DNA from 4 places in the Enterobacter sp. genome. Region 1 is predicted to be linked to each of the others. Evidence: predicted binding sites of a transcription regulator. Region 1 holds the regulator's gene; each other region holds the start of a gene.
The links. Region 1 encodes PurR, which represses purine synthesis genes. Its sites were predicted from a motif close to CANGCAAACGTTTGCNTG; they were not measured.
Positions count from the first base shown of each region.

Region 2: the regulator PurR is predicted to act here: its motif matches at 1,915-1,932, upstream of pyrC (dihydroorotase).
Region 3: the regulator PurR is predicted to act here: its motif matches at 1,644-1,661, upstream of purL (phosphoribosylformylglycinamidine synthase).
Region 4: the regulator PurR is predicted to act here: its motif matches at 1,897-1,914, upstream of tusA (sulfurtransferase TusA).

Region 1 is NZ_CDRQYH010000023.1:18,115-22,327, forward strand. Features, by position in the region: gene punC (purine nucleoside transporter PunC) at 1-819, opposite strand, end outside; gene punR (DNA-binding transcriptional activator PunR) at 934-1,845, shown strand; gene purR (HTH-type transcriptional repressor PurR) at 1,863-2,888, opposite strand; gene cydH (cytochrome bd-I oxidase subunit CydH) at 3,186-3,275, shown strand; gene ACWYRJ_RS09505 (MFS transporter) at 3,439-4,213, shown strand, end outside.
Region 2 is NZ_CDRQYH010000043.1:2,523-6,735, forward strand. Features, by position in the region: gene bssS (biofilm formation regulator BssS) at 1-211, opposite strand, end outside; gene dinI (DNA damage-inducible protein I) at 485-730, opposite strand; gene pyrC (dihydroorotase) at 805-1,851, opposite strand; gene ACWYRJ_RS13710 (lipoprotein) at 1,979-2,539, opposite strand; gene mdtH (multidrug efflux MFS transporter MdtH) at 2,663-3,871, opposite strand; gene rimJ (ribosomal protein S5-alanine N-acetyltransferase) at 4,108-4,213, shown strand, end outside.
Region 3 is NZ_CDRQYH010000003.1:123,261-127,473, forward strand. Features, by position in the region: gene purL (phosphoribosylformylglycinamidine synthase) at 1-1,558, opposite strand, end outside; gene mltF (membrane-bound lytic murein transglycosylase MltF) at 1,826-3,376, shown strand; gene tadA (tRNA adenosine(34) deaminase TadA) at 3,264-3,770, opposite strand; gene yfhb (phosphatidylglycerophosphatase C) at 3,827-4,213, opposite strand, start outside.
Region 4 is NZ_CDRQYH010000005.1:25,544-29,756, forward strand. Features, by position in the region: gene ACWYRJ_RS02940 (MFS transporter) at 1-506, shown strand, start outside; gene ACWYRJ_RS02945 (DcrB family lipoprotein) at 511-1,068, opposite strand; gene ACWYRJ_RS02950 (7-cyano-7-deazaguanine/7-aminomethyl-7-deazaguanine transporter) at 1,141-1,806, opposite strand; gene tusA (sulfurtransferase TusA) at 1,974-2,216, shown strand; gene yhgN (NAAT family transporter YhgN) at 2,279-2,872, opposite strand; gene asd (aspartate-semialdehyde dehydrogenase) at 3,052-4,155, shown strand.

The DNA.
Region 1 (4,213 bases):
CGGCAGCATCTGCTGGCCCTCCCATCTTTGCAGCGCCGCGCGACAGCCGTACCCGCCCACAAGGAACGCGATTGTCTGCGGAACATAGCTCAGGCCGATGGCTGCCGGACTGTAACCCATATCGTGCAGAATGAACGGCGAGCCGGTGAGCCATGCGAAGAAGCTTGCCGAGCAGGCGGCATAGATCAGGACATTCCCGCGATACGCTTTGGCGCTCAACAGCGAGGTGAAGGTAATCGGCTTCGCGTCGGCATGCGCCTCTTTTTTATGCGCGGGCTTGAGGGCGAGAGCCGGCAGCATCAGTACCAGGGTAATGGCAAACAGCGTGGCGAAGATGGCCTGCCAGTCGAAATGCGCGAGGATCCAGCTGCCCAGCAGCGGAGCCAGGGCAGGGGAGAGGCCCACCAGCGGCATAATGGTGGCGAAAATACGATTTGTGCGGTTAGCCGGGTAGTAGTCGGTCACCAGCGCCTGCCAGGTCACGGCCGCGGCACAGACGCCTACAGCCTGAATAAAACGCAGCACCAGCAGCCAGGTGGCGTCGCGTACCCATAACATCCCCAGGCAGCCCACGGCAAAAATGGCCAGACCCAGCAGCAGTACCGGTTTACGACCAAAGCGATCCGAGAGCGGTCCCCAGAGCAGCTGTGCAAAAGCAAAACCGGCGAGGAACAAACTCAGGCTGGCACTGATGGCGGCAGCGGGGGTTTGCAAATCTTCCTGCATCGCGGCAAAAGCCGGCAGGTACATATCGGTGGCCAAAAAGCCCAGCACGCTTAAGCCGCCGAGCCAGACTAAAAAACCGTTCCTGGGTTGCATTATTTTATTCTCCTGAGGAGGCAGGTATACATTGGCGCTGAGTGTAGGGAGTGCAAAGCCGCTTGTGAAACGCTAATATTTGGCGGGTGCATTCAAATTTTTTGCAGGCAGAAAATGTGGTCAGATTATTCTCTTGAAGTGGTCGATGCTGTCGCGCGTAACGGCAGCTTCAGCGGTGCGGCGCAGGAGCTGCACCGCGTCCCTTCAGCCATCAGCTACACGGTGCGTCAACTGGAGGAGTGGCTGGCGGTTCCGCTGTTTGAGCGGCGGCATCGTGACGTGGAATTGACGCCCGCCGGGGCGTGGTTTTTGAAGGAAGGGCGTTCTGTTATCAAAAAAATGCAGATCACCCGCGAACAGTGCCAGCAGATCGCCAACGGCTGGCGGGGACATCTTTCCATCGCGGTGGATAACATCGTGAAGCCGGAACGCACCCGACAGATGATTGTCGATTTCTATCGTCATTTCTCTGACGTTGAGCTGCGGGTCTCGCAGGAGGTGTTCAACGGGGTGTGGGATGCGCTGGCGGACGGCAGGGCGGAGATGGCGATTGGCGCGACGCAGGCGATCCCGGTCGGGGGACGTTACGCCTTTCGCGACATGGGGATGCTGAGCTGGAAATGCGTGGTGGCCAGCGATCATCCTCTGGCAGCGATGGACGGGCCGCTTAGCGACGATACTCTGCGCAACTGGCCCTCGCTGGTGCTGGAGGATACGTCCCGTTCATTGCCCAAGCGTATCACCTGGCTTCTGGACAACCAGCGGCGGGTGGTGGCTCCGGACTGGGAATCGTCGGCGACGTGCCTCAGTGCCGGACTGTGCGTCGCGATGGTGCCCGTTCATTTTGCGCGTCCGCGCATCGATACCGGCGAATGGGTTGAACTGACGCTGGAAAATCCGTTCCCGGACGCGGCCTGCTGCCTGACCTGGCAACAAAATGATGTCTCGCCCGCCATGGCCTGGCTGCTGGATTATCTGGGGGACAGCGAAACGCTGAACCGGGAATGGTTACGGGAGCCAGCGTAGCTGGCCCCGTAAAGGGATTAACGACGGTAGTCGCGGAACGGACCGTCCGCTACGGAACGGCGTTCAATCAGGCGCGGGTGAACTTCAATGGACTGCGACTCTTCGCGCTTGTTGACGATCCTGTCGAGCAGCATATTGAAGGCCGTTTCGCCCAGCGAATCTTTCGGCTGGTGAATGGTGGTCAGCGCTGGGGTGAAGAAGCGCGCGTTACGCACGTTGTCATACCCGATCACGGAAATATCCTGCGGTACGCGCAGACCCAGTTCATCGGCGGCGCAGAGCGCGCCCATGGCCATGATGTCACCCCCGCAGAAAACGGCGGTCGGACGGTGCGGCTGGGAAACGATCTGCTGCATCGCGCGGTAGCCTGATTCCGGCTCAAAGTCGCCCTGCACGATCCAGTTTTCCGGCACGGTGATCAGCGCTTCTTCCATCGCTTTCATAAAACCGGCCAGACGGCCCGCGCCGGTGTTGCGCTCCAGCGGACCCGGGATCACGCCAATCTCGCGGTGACCGCGTTCGATCAGGTAACGTCCGGCCATGTAACCGCCTTCAAAGGCATTGTCGATAACGGAGTCGGTGAAATCCGCACGCGCTTCGCCCCAGTCCATAACGACCATGGGGATATGGCGATACTCTTCGAGCATCGACAGCACGGATTCCGGATACTCGGAACACATTACCAGCAGGCCGTCAACGCGCTTCTGCGCCATCATCGACAGGTAGGCGCGCTGTTTTTCAATGCTGTTCCACGCGTTGCCCAGAATCAGGGTATAGCCTTTCTGGAAGCAGTTTTTTTCAACCGCTTCAATGATCTCGGCAAAATAGGCCGCTTCACTACTGGTCGCCAGCAATCCAATGGACTTGGTGTGATTAACCTTGAGGCTACGCGCGACCGCACTTGGCGAATAGTGCAGCTCCTTGATCGCTGCCCAGACGGCGTTGCGCGTCTCTTCCGCCACAAAGCGGGTTTTGTTAATTACATGTGATACGGTTGTAGTGGAAACGTTTGCGCGTTTTGCTACGTCTTTAATTGTTGCCATTAAATGTCACTCCAGACCATATCCTAAGCTCCTGAAAAACTTGAAGGTAAACGTTTGCCTTCTCTCACCCTTATCACGCAATCTTGAATTGCGGCACGCCGGGAAAACGACACGGGACGTCAGGAGGGGGTCAATGGCCGGTACGCTAATAAATTTAGCGTGGAATTTTGTCCTATCTTGATGAAAAGGGGAAGAGGTAAAGTGGTTATCAGTATAAATCCAGGAAGATTTTTGACGTAATCTGTGCAAAAATGAGCAAGCTCACTTTTCGTGTGGGGATTAAAAGGAGAAAAATTGATGAGTACCGATCTTAAGTTTTCGCTGTTCACCACCGTTGTTGTGCTGGCTCTGATTGTTGCGGCCGGTCTGACGGCTGCGCTGCACTGATTTACGCGGAGGGAGAGCCTACTCCCTCCCGACTCCCCGGATTGTTACTTCTCTGGCAAAAATCTTTTGCCATTTTGTTAACTTCTCATTTTTTGTGATTGATGTCATGCTTTCCGCTTCTTTGTTCTGTGTCACCACATGACACGGCATCCGGAGTTGACGCATGAAAATCAATTTTCCCCTGCTGGCCCTGGCGATTGGCGCTTTTGGGATTGGCACCACTGAATTCTCCCCGATGGGGTTACTGCCCGTCATCGCCCGCGGCGTGGACGTCTCGATCCCTGCGGCAGGCATGTTGATCAGCGCCTACGCTATCGGCGTGATGGTGGGAGCGCCGCTGATGACGCTTCTGCTTTCTCATCGCGCGCGCCGCAATGCGCTGATTTTCCTGATGGCGATTTTCACCCTCGGCAACGTGCTTTCGGCCATTTCGCCGGACTACACCACGCTGATGCTGTCACGTATTCTGACAAGCCTCAACCACGGCGCGTTCTTTGGGCTGGGGTCGGTCGTGGCGGCAAGCGTGGTGCCAAAACACAAGCAGGCGAGCGCCGTGGCCACCATGTTTATGGGGCTGACCATCGCTAACATCGGCGGTGTTCCTGCGGCAACCTGGCTGGGAGAAGCGATCGGCTGGCGTATGTCTTTCCTGGCGACGGCCGGGCTGGGCGTGGTCGCGATGGTGGCATTGTTCTTCTCCCTGCCGAAAGGCAGCGCCGGAGAACGTCCGGAAGTGCGTAAGGAGCTGGCGGTGCTGATGCGCCCGCAGGTGCTTTCCGCGCTGCTTACCACCGTTCTCGGGGCAGGGGCGATGTTTACCCTCTATACCTATATTTCACCGGTACTGCATGACATTACCCACGCAACGCCTCTCTTTGTGACCGCGATGCTGGTGCTGATTGGCGTGGGCTTCTCGATCGGTAACTATCTCGGTGGGA
Region 2 (4,213 bases), on a different contig from region 1:
TTTTTGCAATACCTGCTTCTAAAATAGAAATAAACTGACGGGCGACGTCTGTTGTTAGCCACAGCGTCTGTCCAACTTCCGCTTCTTCACGGTTGAGTTGATTCGGGGTCTGGTAGTGCAAACGCAGCATCAGCGCATCGTAGCTATCTACGGTACTGATATCCCAACCAACCAGTGGATGGGTCTGGATCACTTCACTATTCTTTTCCATTATAACCCCCTTAATGCGTGTTAGAAGACAACGGCTTTGAGGTTCAATGCATGTTTTTCTGAAAGCATCTTCAGTATACCAAGTAATAAGGGTTCCGACGGGAAAAATAAACAGCTGGCAACACATTTTTCTGCTTTTTAGGATTGTTCGAACAATAAAACACCATCTTGTTCACGATTCTTAAAGAAGATGCCGAATTAATTTGAACTTGCAGGATTTTTAGACAAAAAAAAGCCGGGGCGACCCGGCAAAAAACACAATGAGGGAGCAGTGTTAATCTGTGATAAACCAGTCGTCTGCGCTTTCCCACGTTTCCTGCAGGATTTCGCTGATGCGATCTTTATCTTCTTTCGCAGCACCAATGACGGAGAGGTTGTTCGCCGCGGCGTAACGCACCGTTACGGCACCCGCGTTATCTGGAAAGGTGTTGTTAATACGGCGGGATAATTCGCCTGCCAGTGCATCAAGCGCGCCGGCAGGCAGAACGGTAGTTTTGGCTATGGTGACTTCAATACGCATAAATGCCCCCTGTGTAATATACTGTTTATTTATACAGGTATATTATCTTTTTGACAACAAGGGGGATTGATTTTTTAACGTTTTACCGTCCAGCTTACGGTTTCGCCCGCCAGGAATGGGATCAGCGTATCATCCGTCAGGGCAATGGACTCCTCAACGTGGCTCGCTTTACGCTCCAGCTCGATGAAGGTGTCGTTGACCGGCAGGCCGTAGAAGCGCGGGCCGTTAAGGGAGCAGAATGCTTCGAAATGTTCCAGCGCGTTCATCTCTTCAAATACTGTTGCGTAGCTGGCAAGCGCCGTTGGGGCGTTGAAGCAGCCTGCACAGCCGCAGCTCGCCTCTTTACGATGGCGGGCGTGAGGTGCGGAGTCGGTACCGAGGAACGCGCGGGAGAACCCGCTGGCGACCAGCTCGCGCAGCGCCTGCTGGTGGATGTTGCGTTTGAGGATAGGCAGACAGTAGAGGTGAGGGCGCACCCCGCCCACCAGCATGTGGTTACGGTTAAACATCAGGTGCTGTGGCGTAATGGTGGCAGCGATAAGATCGTTGCCGTCACGCACGTACTCTGCCGCGTCTTTGGTGGTGATATGCTCAAATACCACCTTTAGGGCGGGCAGGCGCTGGCGCAAAGGCTCCATCACGGTCTCGATAAAACGGGCTTCACGGTCGAAGATATCAATCTCCGCGTGCGTGACTTCACCATGGACCAGCAGCGGCATACCCAGTTTCTGCATGCGTTCCAGAACCGGCATGATGGCATCAATGCTGGTGACGCCGTGGCTGGAGTTGGTGGTGGCGTTCGCCGGGTAGAGTTTCGCTGCCGTAAAGACGCCTTCGTTAAACCCACGCTCCACTTCGTTCGGGTCCAGCGAGTCGGTCAGATAGCAGGTCATCAGCGGGGTAAAATCGTGTCCCGCAGGCACGGCATCCAGGATGCGCTGGCGATAGGCTATCGCGGCATCGACGGTGGTGACTGGTGGAACCAGGTTAGGCATGACAATCGCGCGGCCATAACTTTCGCTGGTATAAGGCACGACGGTTTTCAGCATATCGCCATCGCGCAGATGGATATGCCAGTCGTCAGGGCGGCGGATTTTAAGAACCTGGGGTTGTGCAGTCATGGAAGCTCCGGCTTGTCAGGAATCAGTCATAAGGATGGCTGTTTTTGCCGGACACAAATCATAAGCGGAAACGTTTTCGTTTGCACACTTTTCCGTGAAAAAAAAGGGCGCCGCAGCGCCCTTCAGGTTAATCGGTGAAAGGAATGATAATTTCGCCCGGTTTCACCTCTATGCCTTTTGCGTATTTTTTCGCCAGGGCTTCACCCTTGCTTTTGTCTTCACTTAAGACGTACGCGGGCTGCTGGTTAAAATAATTACGCAGCGACTGATTCAGATAGGGCATCAGGGTTTGCAGAACCGGTGCCATCTTGTCCGGAGACACCTTCGCATCGACCACTTCCATCTCCTGCAGGAAAATCGCCCCTTTCTCTTTGTTGAAAACAGGGAGTGCCTTCAGCTTGAGCTTGATGTTGGCTTTCTGATTGCCAAAGAGGGAGGACATATCGAGGTCCGCATCACCGGCCAGGGTGACTTTGTTTGGCTCTTCACGTCCGATCTGGCTACTCAGGTTTGTAAGCACGATATGCGCGTCTGCCAGCCCCGGCACGCCAATGTCTTTCGAGAAATTGTTATGTTTTTCCAGCGCCTGATTAATTTCCTGTTCACTGACGGTATATTGCGTGAGCTGGTTACAGCCAACGAGCAGGCCGCTGACAACTAATGCAGCGGCAAAGACAATTTTCTTCATACTGTTCCTCAACGAAAAATCGGCGCTTCTGTCCTGTTACGCCAGTATGTCAGCGTGAATGGGCAGAAACCAGCAGAAAAAACTGAGAAGTGGGGCGGGAGAGGCTCCCGCCCGAGGGAAAGGCTACGCGCCAGGCTCGAGCATGCCGCTCGCGCTGCGTTTCTGGCTGAACTGCCACCACAGGGCGAGTAGCGTCATAAAGCCCACCGCGCCCAGCATCATCCACGGGAGTTCAGGTTGATTTAACGCTTTGCCGGCATCAAACAACCAGCCGCCCCCGGCGTAACCTAATGCCCCGCCGAGCGCCAGCCCCAGGCGGCTGAACCCCATATAGCTGCCGCGCGCACGCGCATCCGCAAGCGAGGCGCTCAGCGTCTCACGGGCAGGCTCGGCGATGATTGAGCCAATATAGAACGTGCAAATCAGCGTAAACAGCTGCTGGAGCGTGTTCACCAGGCCGATCGGCATCATGCTCAGCGTCATCAGAAACAGCCCGGCCATCAGGCGATGTTCCAGACGAAAACGTCGCTCGCTCCAGCGGGCAATCGGATAGAGCAGCGTTAACGACAGGCAGGCTTCAATGGCGTACATCCATTTTACGGCTGCAGGCGTGCCCGCAATATCGTTAACCATGATCGGCAGCATCAGCATGACCTGTACGGCCAGCATGTAGTATCCCGTCAGGGTCAACACATAGGTGACAAAACGCCTGTCGCGCAGGACCCGGCCAAGCCCTTCCCGGACCGGTGCTTTGACCGTCGACAGCTTCCAGGCGGGCAGGAACAGGCCATTAAACAGCGCGCACAGAATAAAGAGCACCGCCCCAGCCGCACAGACCAGACGGAAGTCATACTGCAGCAGCCAGCTTCCCAGCAGGGCGCCGACAACCGCCCCGGCACTGTCCTGCATCATCAGAATCGAGAAGAAACGGCCGCGGTGCTGAGGGCGAATCAGCTTCACCACCAGTGCGGTACGTGGCGGATCGAACAGCGTGCCCCCGATGCCGGAGAGAAAGCAGGAGAACCAGAGCAGCCAGGGCTCCTGGGCGACCGCCATCGTGGCAAACCCTGCCGCGCGTAGCAGCATACCGGTAACGATCATCGGTTTAGCGCCAAAGCGGTCGGCGATAGCCCCGCCAAAGACGCCCAGACCCTGCTGGACAAACTGGCGTAGCCCCAGGGCAATGCCAACCATTAATGCCGCCCAGCCCATTTGATCGACAAAGCGGATCGATATAAGGGGAAAAACGACAAAAAAGCCGAGCACGACCAGCATGTTATCGACGAGCAGGAAATATTTACCCAGGCTCCTGGCCTGTGATACGCGGGACATTTTCCCTCCAGGGAAAATAAGATGGTGAGCACGCTAACATTCTGCGGTGTCGCCGCGTTTTTTCCCACCCCCGGGCGTGACAATATTTTTTTATCAAAAGGGTGCTTTGATAGAGAGTTCTCATCGAAAATAGTGAAAAGCGACCAAAATGGTATGTCACTGTTTTCACAGACGGCGCAGGCGCAGGTATAGTAAAGCTAATGGGTAAGCAGAAGTGACGGGAAGGAGTGGGATCGATGTTTGGCTATCGCAGTAATGTGCCAAAAGTGCGTCTGACAACGGACAGGCTGGTCGTTCGTCTGGTGCATGAGCGTGATGCCTGGCGTCTGGCGGATTATTACG
Region 3 (4,213 bases), on a different contig from region 1:
CGCCGTCGCTCACCAGCTCCGGCATGGCGTTGGACAAGCCGCCCGCGCCCACGTCGTGGATGAAGAGGATTGGGTTGGCATCACCCAGCTGCCAGCAGCGGTCGATCACTTCCTGGCAGCGGCGCTCCATCTCAGGGTTGTCACGCTGCACGGACGCGAAGTCGAGATCCGCATCAGACTGGCCGGAGGCCATCGAAGAGGCCGCACCGCCGCCCAGACCGATGTTCATCGCCGGGCCGCCGAGTACGATCAGCTTCGCGCCGACGACGATCTCGCCTTTCTGCACGTGATCGGCACGGATGTTGCCGATCCCGCCTGCCAGCATGATCGGTTTGTGGTAGCCGCGCAGCTCTTCGCCGTTGTGGCTGTCCACTTTCTCTTCATAGGTACGGAAGTAACCGTTCAGCGCCGGACGGCCAAACTCGTTGTTAAACGCCGCGCCGCCCAGCGGACCTTCGGTCATGATATCCAGGGCGGTTACAATGCGCTCTGGCTTGCCGAAATCTTCTTCCCACGGCTGTTCAAAGCCCGGGATACGCAGGTTGGAGACGGCGAAACCGACCAGACCCGCTTTTGGTTTTGCACCACGACCAGTCGCCCCTTCGTCACGGATTTCACCGCCGGAGCCGGTAGCCGCACCCGGCCACGGGGAGATCGCCGTCGGGTGGTTGTGGGTTTCAACCTTCATCAGGATATGCGCGGGCTCCTGATGGAAGTCATAGCGCCCTGCTTCGCGATCGGCGAAGAAGCGGCCCACCTCGGAGCCTTCCATAACCGCGGCATTGTCTTTATAGGCAGACAGCACGTGGTCAGGGGTTTGCTCCATGGTGTTTTTGATCATTTTGAACAGCGACTTCGGCTGCTGTTCGCCGTCAATAATCCAGTCGGCGTTGAAAATCTTATGGCGGCAGTGCTCAGAGTTAGCCTGCGCGAACATGTAAAGTTCGATGTCGTTCGGGTTACGGTTGAGCTTAACGAACGCATCCTGCAGGTAGTCGATTTCGTCTTCTGCCAGCGCCAGGCCGAGACGCAGGTTGGCGTCGATCAGCGCCTGACGGCCCTGCCCTAGCAGGTCCACGCTCTGTACTGGCGCAGGCTGATGGTGGGAGAAAAGCTTCTGTGCGTCATTGAGAGAGGCAAATACGCTCTCCATCATGCGGTCGTGCAGCTCAGCCGCAACCGCCTGCCACTGCGCGTCGCTCAGGGTTGAGGCTTCCACGTAGTACGCCACGCCGCGCTCCAGACGGTTAATCTGGCTCAGGCCACAGTTGTGGGCGATGTCGGTGGCTTTGGAAGACCAGGGGGAGATGGTGCCCGGACGCGGCGTCGCAAGGATCAGTTTGCCGGTTGGCGTATGGCTGCTGAGGCTTGGGCCATACTTGAGCAGGCGTTCCAGCTGTACGCGCTCCTCTGCATTCAGGGGGGCATTCAGGTCAGCAAAATGGACATACTCAGCGTAAATATTGCTTACCGGAAGGTCGGCCGCCTGAAAACGTGCCAGCAGTTTAGTGATACGGAAGGCAGACAGTGCAGGCGAACCACGCAGAATTTCCATCATAAGTCTCTCGTCTTCGAAGCGCCGGGGCGCTTACAGTGTGCGCAAGGGGGGAAAACGGGCGTCATTATAGAGAATCCTGAGCGCCGACGAAACCGTTTGCGTCGAAATAAAATTTGCCCAGAGGTTTAACAATAGATGTGACCTGTCTCTCTAATTGGTTGCCAAGTGGCGCAAGTTTACGCAAAATGCCGCTCATTCAATGGCAAACCTTATTATTAACATGGCTACAGCAAACTGAGGCAACCGGCGTCGCAGAGAATTAACTAATTGAAAAAATTAAAGATTAATTATCTGCTCATCGGCATTGTAACGTTGCTGTTGGCAGTGGCCCTCTGGCCTTCTATCCCCTGGTTCGGCAAAGCCGAAAACCGTATCGCCGCCATTCAGGAGCGGGGGGAATTGCGCGTCAGTACCCTCAACTCCCCGCTCATTTACAGCGACATCAACGGCAAAATCATTGGTCTGGATTATGAGCTGGCACAACAGTTCGCCGATTATCTTGGCGTGAAGCTTAAAATCACCGTCCGCCAGAATATCAATCAGCTTTTTGACGACCTCGATAACGACGATGCCGACATGCTTGCCGCCGGGCTGGTGTATAACAGCGAGCGCAGCAAGAACTACCAGCCGGGCCCGACCTACTACTCCGTTTCGCAGCAGCTGGTTTACCGCGTCGGGAGCCTGCGCCCGCGCTCGCTGGCTTCGATTAACGATCGGCAGCTGACGATTGCGCCCGGCCACGTGGTGATTGACGACCTGCGTGAGCTCAAGGAGAAAAAATATCCCGACCTGAGCTGGACGGTGGATCCGAAACTCGGCACGACGGAGCTGCTTGAGCAGGTAAAAGACCAGAAAGTGCCCTACACCATTGCCGATTCGGTCGCAATCAGCCTGTTCCAGCGCGTGCATCCTGAAATCGCCGTGGCGCTGGACGTTACCGACGAGCAGCCCGTGACCTGGTTTAGCCAGCTTGATGACGATCAGACCTTCTCTGCCGCGATGCTTGATTTTTTCAACACCATCAATGAAGACGGTACGCTGGCGCGTCTGGAGGAGAAGTACCTCGGGCACGGTGATGACTTTGACTACGTTGACACCCGCAGCTTCCTGCGCGCGGTAGACAGCGTCCTGCCGGACCTGCAGCCGCTGTTCGAAAAATACGCCCAGGAAATTGACTGGAAACTGCTGGCGGCTATTTCGTATCAGGAATCCCACTGGGATACCCAGGCCACGTCCCCGACTGGGGTACGTGGTTTGATGATGTTAACCAAAAATACCGCGCTGAGCCTGGGCGTGAATGACCGTACCGATGCCGAACAAAGCATCAGCGGCGGCGCGCGCTACCTGCAGGATATGATGGCCAAAGTCCCGGAAACGGTGCCGGAAGAGGAGCGGATCTGGTTCGCGCTGGCGGCCTACAATATGGGCTATGCGCATATGCTGGATGCGCGAGCATTGACGGCCAAAACGAAAGGCAACCCGGACAGCTGGTCAGACGTAAAGCAGCGCCTGCCGCTGCTGAGCCAGAAGCCATGGTATAACAAACTGACATACGGCTACGCGCGCGGGCATGAAGCCTACGCCTACGTGGAAAATATCCGTAAATATCAGATTAGCCTGGTCGGGTATCTGCTGGAGAAAGAGAAAGAGGCGACAGAGGCCAAACGGCTGGCTCAAAGTTATCCGGTCGTGGCGCCGGACGAACTTAATCGCCCGACAGCTTCAATTCTGCCTTTTGCTGCTTTTTCTGCTGACGGCGCATTCGAAAGAAATCACTTAATAGCCCCGAACACTCTGGTGCGAGCACCCCGCCGATAGTCTTCACCTGGTGGTTCATTCCGGGGTGCCCCAACACGTCCATCAGTGAGCCGGCCGCGCCGGTTTTTTCATCCCGCGCCCCGAAAACCAGAGTCCCGATCCGGCTGTGCACCATCGCCCCGGAACACATCACGCACGGCTCCAGCGTCACATACAGCGTGGTATCAAGCAGGCGATAGTTTTGCAGCACCAGACCGCCCTGACGAAGCGCCATAATTTCGGCATGCGCGGTAGGATCGTGGCGGCCAATCGGACGGTTCCACCCTTCGCCAATCACCTGGTTATTGTGGACCAGCACGGCGCCTACGGGCACTTCGCCCTCGTCCCAGGCACGCTGAGCGAGCGTTAGCGCGTGGCGCATCCAGTATTCATGATTGTATTCAGGGTTGGACAACGGTTGATACTCCAGTCGAAAAGCGGCGGCATTATACACACCCCTTATGGATAAGACTATTCGAGTTGCTGGAGTTCACCTGACGGCGTGACGCGCCAGCGATGCTGGCAAAAATAGAGCAGCGGGTTGTCCTGTTTGCTGTCGCTGTAGCCGCTGTACAGGCGCAGCGGCGTACCGATGCGTTTCTCCAGCTGGACCACTTTTTCATGCCCCAGACAGCGCAGGGTTAGCACCCAGCCGCCGTAACCGCGGGCAATTTGCGTGGCGATAAGATTCACGCGCGGAAGCCAGGGGGTATCAAAGTAGACCTGCTCCACAAGCGTCTGCGGGGAGCCTGTAATCAGCCAGATGTCGGCATCGTTCGCGTCGAGGTAGCTGGTCAGGCGCGCCTGTACAACAGGAAAGGCCGCAACGTGACCGCGAAACCAGTGCGCAAAATCCTT
Region 4 (4,213 bases), on a different contig from region 1:
CGACCTTCATCACCCTGTTTTACGACGCCAAAGGCTGGGACGGCGCGGCCTTTGCGTTAACCCTGTTTAGCTGTGCGTTTGTAGGTGCCCGCCTGCTTTTCCCTAACGGCATCAACCGTCTCGGCGGGCTGAATGTGGCGATGATCTGCTTTGCGATAGAGATTGTCGGGCTGCTGCTGACCGGAATTGCGATGGTGCCGTGGGTCGCCAAAGTGGGCGTGTTCCTCGCGGGGGCTGGCTTTTCCCTGGTCTTCCCGGCGCTGGGCGTGGTGGCGGTAAAAGCCGTGCCGCAGCAGAATCAGGGGGCGGCGCTGGCGACCTATACGGTATTCATGGATATGTCTTTAGGCATTACCGGCCCGCTGGCGGGGCTGGTGATGGCCTGGGCAGGCGTGCCGGTGATCTATCTTGCCGCGGCGGGTCTGGTTGTTATTGCGCTTCTGCTGACGTGGCGACTAAAAAAATGGCCCCCGGTGCAGGCACCGGAGGCCACGTCATCGTCGTGAGGCGTTACTGGATCACGATGGTGTTAATGATGTTTTCAGCGGCTGTCTGCGCTTTCTGCTGATCTTCCGCTGGCAGGGTGATCTGCAGGGTCAGCAGTTTGTTATCGACCTTGCCCAGCACGACAGAGGAGTAAGCGGTCTGGCCTTTTGCGGAGATGATGCTATCGAGCTGCTGCAGCTTATGGCCTTTCAGCTCGATGGATTTATTGGTCACGACCTGAAGCTGTGGGTCGCGTCCGCGCTGCTGATCTTCAAGACGTTTGGACAGGACGGCCAGGTCTTCGCTGGTGTCGTCGCCCACAATCACAATGACCGCTTTCTGCCCGGTTGCGTCGGAGTAAACGTGCATGTTGTTCGCCTGGGTGCCCAGCTTGCCGCTCTGGTCAGTCATATCGGCTGGCAGAGAGAAACTGAGTTTGCCATCCATCAGATTCACCGGCTGGCCGGTCGCATTGCTTTCTGCGGATGTGCCCTGAGCAGGCGTTTTCGTGTCGCTGTTATCACAGGCTGCAAGACCCACAACCAGCAGGCCAATCCCGACATATTTAACCAGATTGCGCATTGACTTCTTCCTTTCGATAAACGGCCATAACGGCTCATTCGCTCATCTTATCACAACTGATAAAGCGAACTCTTAACCAGCCTGCAATGCTGTGATTTCAGATTTATCTGCCAGCCTTTTCAGCAGCATATTGAGCAGCACGCCGTACATCGGCAGGAAGAAAACAATGCTGATGAGGACCTTGAAGCAGTAGTCCACCAGCGCGATTTCCATCCAGTGCTCGGCCATGAACGCATCCGGGCTGCGCCAGAAGGCGATGAAGAAGAAGGCCAGCGTATCGCTCACGTTACCGAACAGCGTGGAGGCGGTTGGCGCCATCCACCAGCGATGATTCTGACGCAGGCGGTTAAACACATGCACGTCGAGGATCTGCCCCAGCGCGTAGGCCATAAAGCTTGCCGCGGCGATACGGGCAACGAACAGGTTGAAGTGGGTTAACGCCTCAAAGCCCTGCCAGCTTCCCATATAAAACAGAGACGAAATCACGTACGAGATGAACAGCGCCGGGAGCATGACCGAAAAAATAATACGGCGAGCCAGCGGTGCGCCAAAAATACGCACGGTCAAATCCGTCGCGAGGAAAATAAACGGGAAACTAAACGCGCCCCAGGTGGTATGGAAACCAAAGATGGAGATCGGGAGCTGCACCAGATAGTTGCTGGAGGTGATCACCAGCAAATGGAAAAGCGAAAGCCAGAACAACGCTTTTACGCGCTGAGATTCAGAAAACTGCGTCATAATGTGACCTTTTTATACGTTGGGGTGAGGGAACCCAATAAAAACCGCAGCATGATACTGCTTTGTCAGGACATTGCAATGGTTAGTTTTTACGCAATCGTTAACCTGGTTTGCATTGATCGCAACCGGGCGTAAACTACAGCCGTTTTTATCAGACCGAGAAGATCATGACCGACCTGTTTTCCAGCCCAGACCACACTCTTGATGCCCAGGGCCTTCGCTGCCCGGAACCGGTAATGATGGTACGTAAAACCGTGCGCAACATGCAGACCGGTGAAACGCTGCTGATCGTTGCCGACGACCCGGCCACCACGCGCGATATTCCCGGTTTTTGTACCTTTATGGAGCATGAGCTGGTGGCACAGCAGACGGAAACGCTGCCGTACCGGTATTTGATTCGTAAGGGTTGAGTGGGCGCCTCTGCGGCCTGATACCCTCACCCCGGCCCTCTCCCACAGGGAGAGGGAGAAAGTCATCCCTTCATCCACGCCCGAATGCCGTCCAGGAACATCTGCGTTGCCATCATTACCAGAATCAGCCCCATCAGGCGCTCCAGCGCGTTTACCCCTTTTTCGCCCAGCAGGCGCAGGAACAGGGATGACTGCAGCAGGATAATAAACGTTCCGCCCCAGGCAATCAGCAGGGCAATGACCAGATGGCTCATCTGGTTCGGATACTGGTGCGACAGCAGCATCAGCGTGGCCAGAATGGTCGGCCCGGCAACGAGGGGAATCGCCAGCGGCACAATAAACGGCTCTTCACCCGCAGGCAGGCCGCTGCTGCTGCCTTCCGCGCTTGGGAAAATCATCTTAATCGCAATCAGGAAAAGAATAATCCCGCCGGAAATTGACACGGTTTCGGCGCGCAGGTTCAGGAATGCGAGGATTTTTTCACCCGCAAACAGGAAGATAAACATCACCAGCAGGGCGATGAGCAGCTCGCGGATCATGATCGCACGGCGGCGCTTCGGTTCGGTGTGCTTCAGCACCGACATGAAGATCGGCAGGTTACCCAGTGGATCCATAATCAGGATCAATAAAACCGCCGCGGAAATGATTTCACTCATCTTTAAATTATCCCTGATACTTAGTAGTGTTATTTCGATGATTAGCGCTTTTTCTGATTGCCGGGCAATCATCGATTAATTTCGCTTGCGACTTTGGCAGCATTTTGTAATGTGAAGCATATCCCAGTTCAATACTGGCTTGCACAATCAGCACACACCCTCAGCAGGAAAAAAATGCTATGAAAAACGTTGGTTTTATCGGCTGGCGCGGTATGGTCGGCTCTGTACTCATGCAACGCATGGTTGAAGAGCGCGATTTCGACGCTATCCGCCCGGTCTTCTTCTCCACTTCCCAGCTCGGCCAGGCTGCTCCGTCCTTTGGTGGTACCACAGGCACGTTGCAGGATGCTTACGATCTGGAAGCGCTGAAGGCACTCGACATTATTGTGACGTGCCAGGGCGGCGATTATACCAACGAAATCTATCCAAAGCTGCGTGAAAGCGGCTGGCAGGGCTACTGGATTGACGCGGCTTCTTCGCTGCGCATGAAAGATGATGCCATCATTATTCTCGACCCGGTGAACCAGGGCGTGATCACCGATGGCCTGAACAACGGCGTAAAAACTTTTGTTGGCGGCAACTGCACCGTCAGCCTGATGCTGATGTCCCTCGGCGGCCTGTTCGCTCAGGATCTGGTGGAGTGGGTCTCCGTGGCGACCTACCAGGCCGCGTCCGGCGGCGGCGCGCGCCATATGCGCGAGCTGCTGACCCAGATGGGCCAGCTGCACCAGAGCGTTGCGACCGAGCTGGCAAACCCGGCATCCGCTATTCTGGATATCGAGCGTAAGGTCACCCAACTGACCCGCAGCGGCGAGCTGCCGGTGGATAACTTTGGCGTACCGCTGGCCGGCGGTCTGATCCCGTGGATCGACAAACAGCTGGATAACGGCCAGACCCGCGAAGAGTGGAAGGGCCAGGCTGAGACCAACAAAATCCTCGCGACCGCGAACACCATTCCGGTTGACGGACTGTGCGTGCGTATCGGCGCGCTGCGCTGCCACAGCCAGGCCTTCACCATTAAACTGAAAAAAGATGTGTCTATTCCGACCGTGGAAGAACTGCTGGCCGCGCACAACCCGTGGGCGAAAGTGGTGCCAAACGATCGCGATATCACCATGCGCGAGCTGACCCCGGCTGCCGTTACCGGCACGCTGACCACGCCGGTTGGCCGTCTGCGCAAGCTGAACATGGGGCCGGAGTATCTCTCCGCGTTCACCGTCGGCGACCAGCTCCTGTGGGGTGCCGCCGAGCCGCTGCGCCGCATGCTGCGCCAGCTGGCGTAATAATTTGTTAACTACCGGGGGTGATTTTCACCCCTTTTTTTTGCGTACTACATGGAGT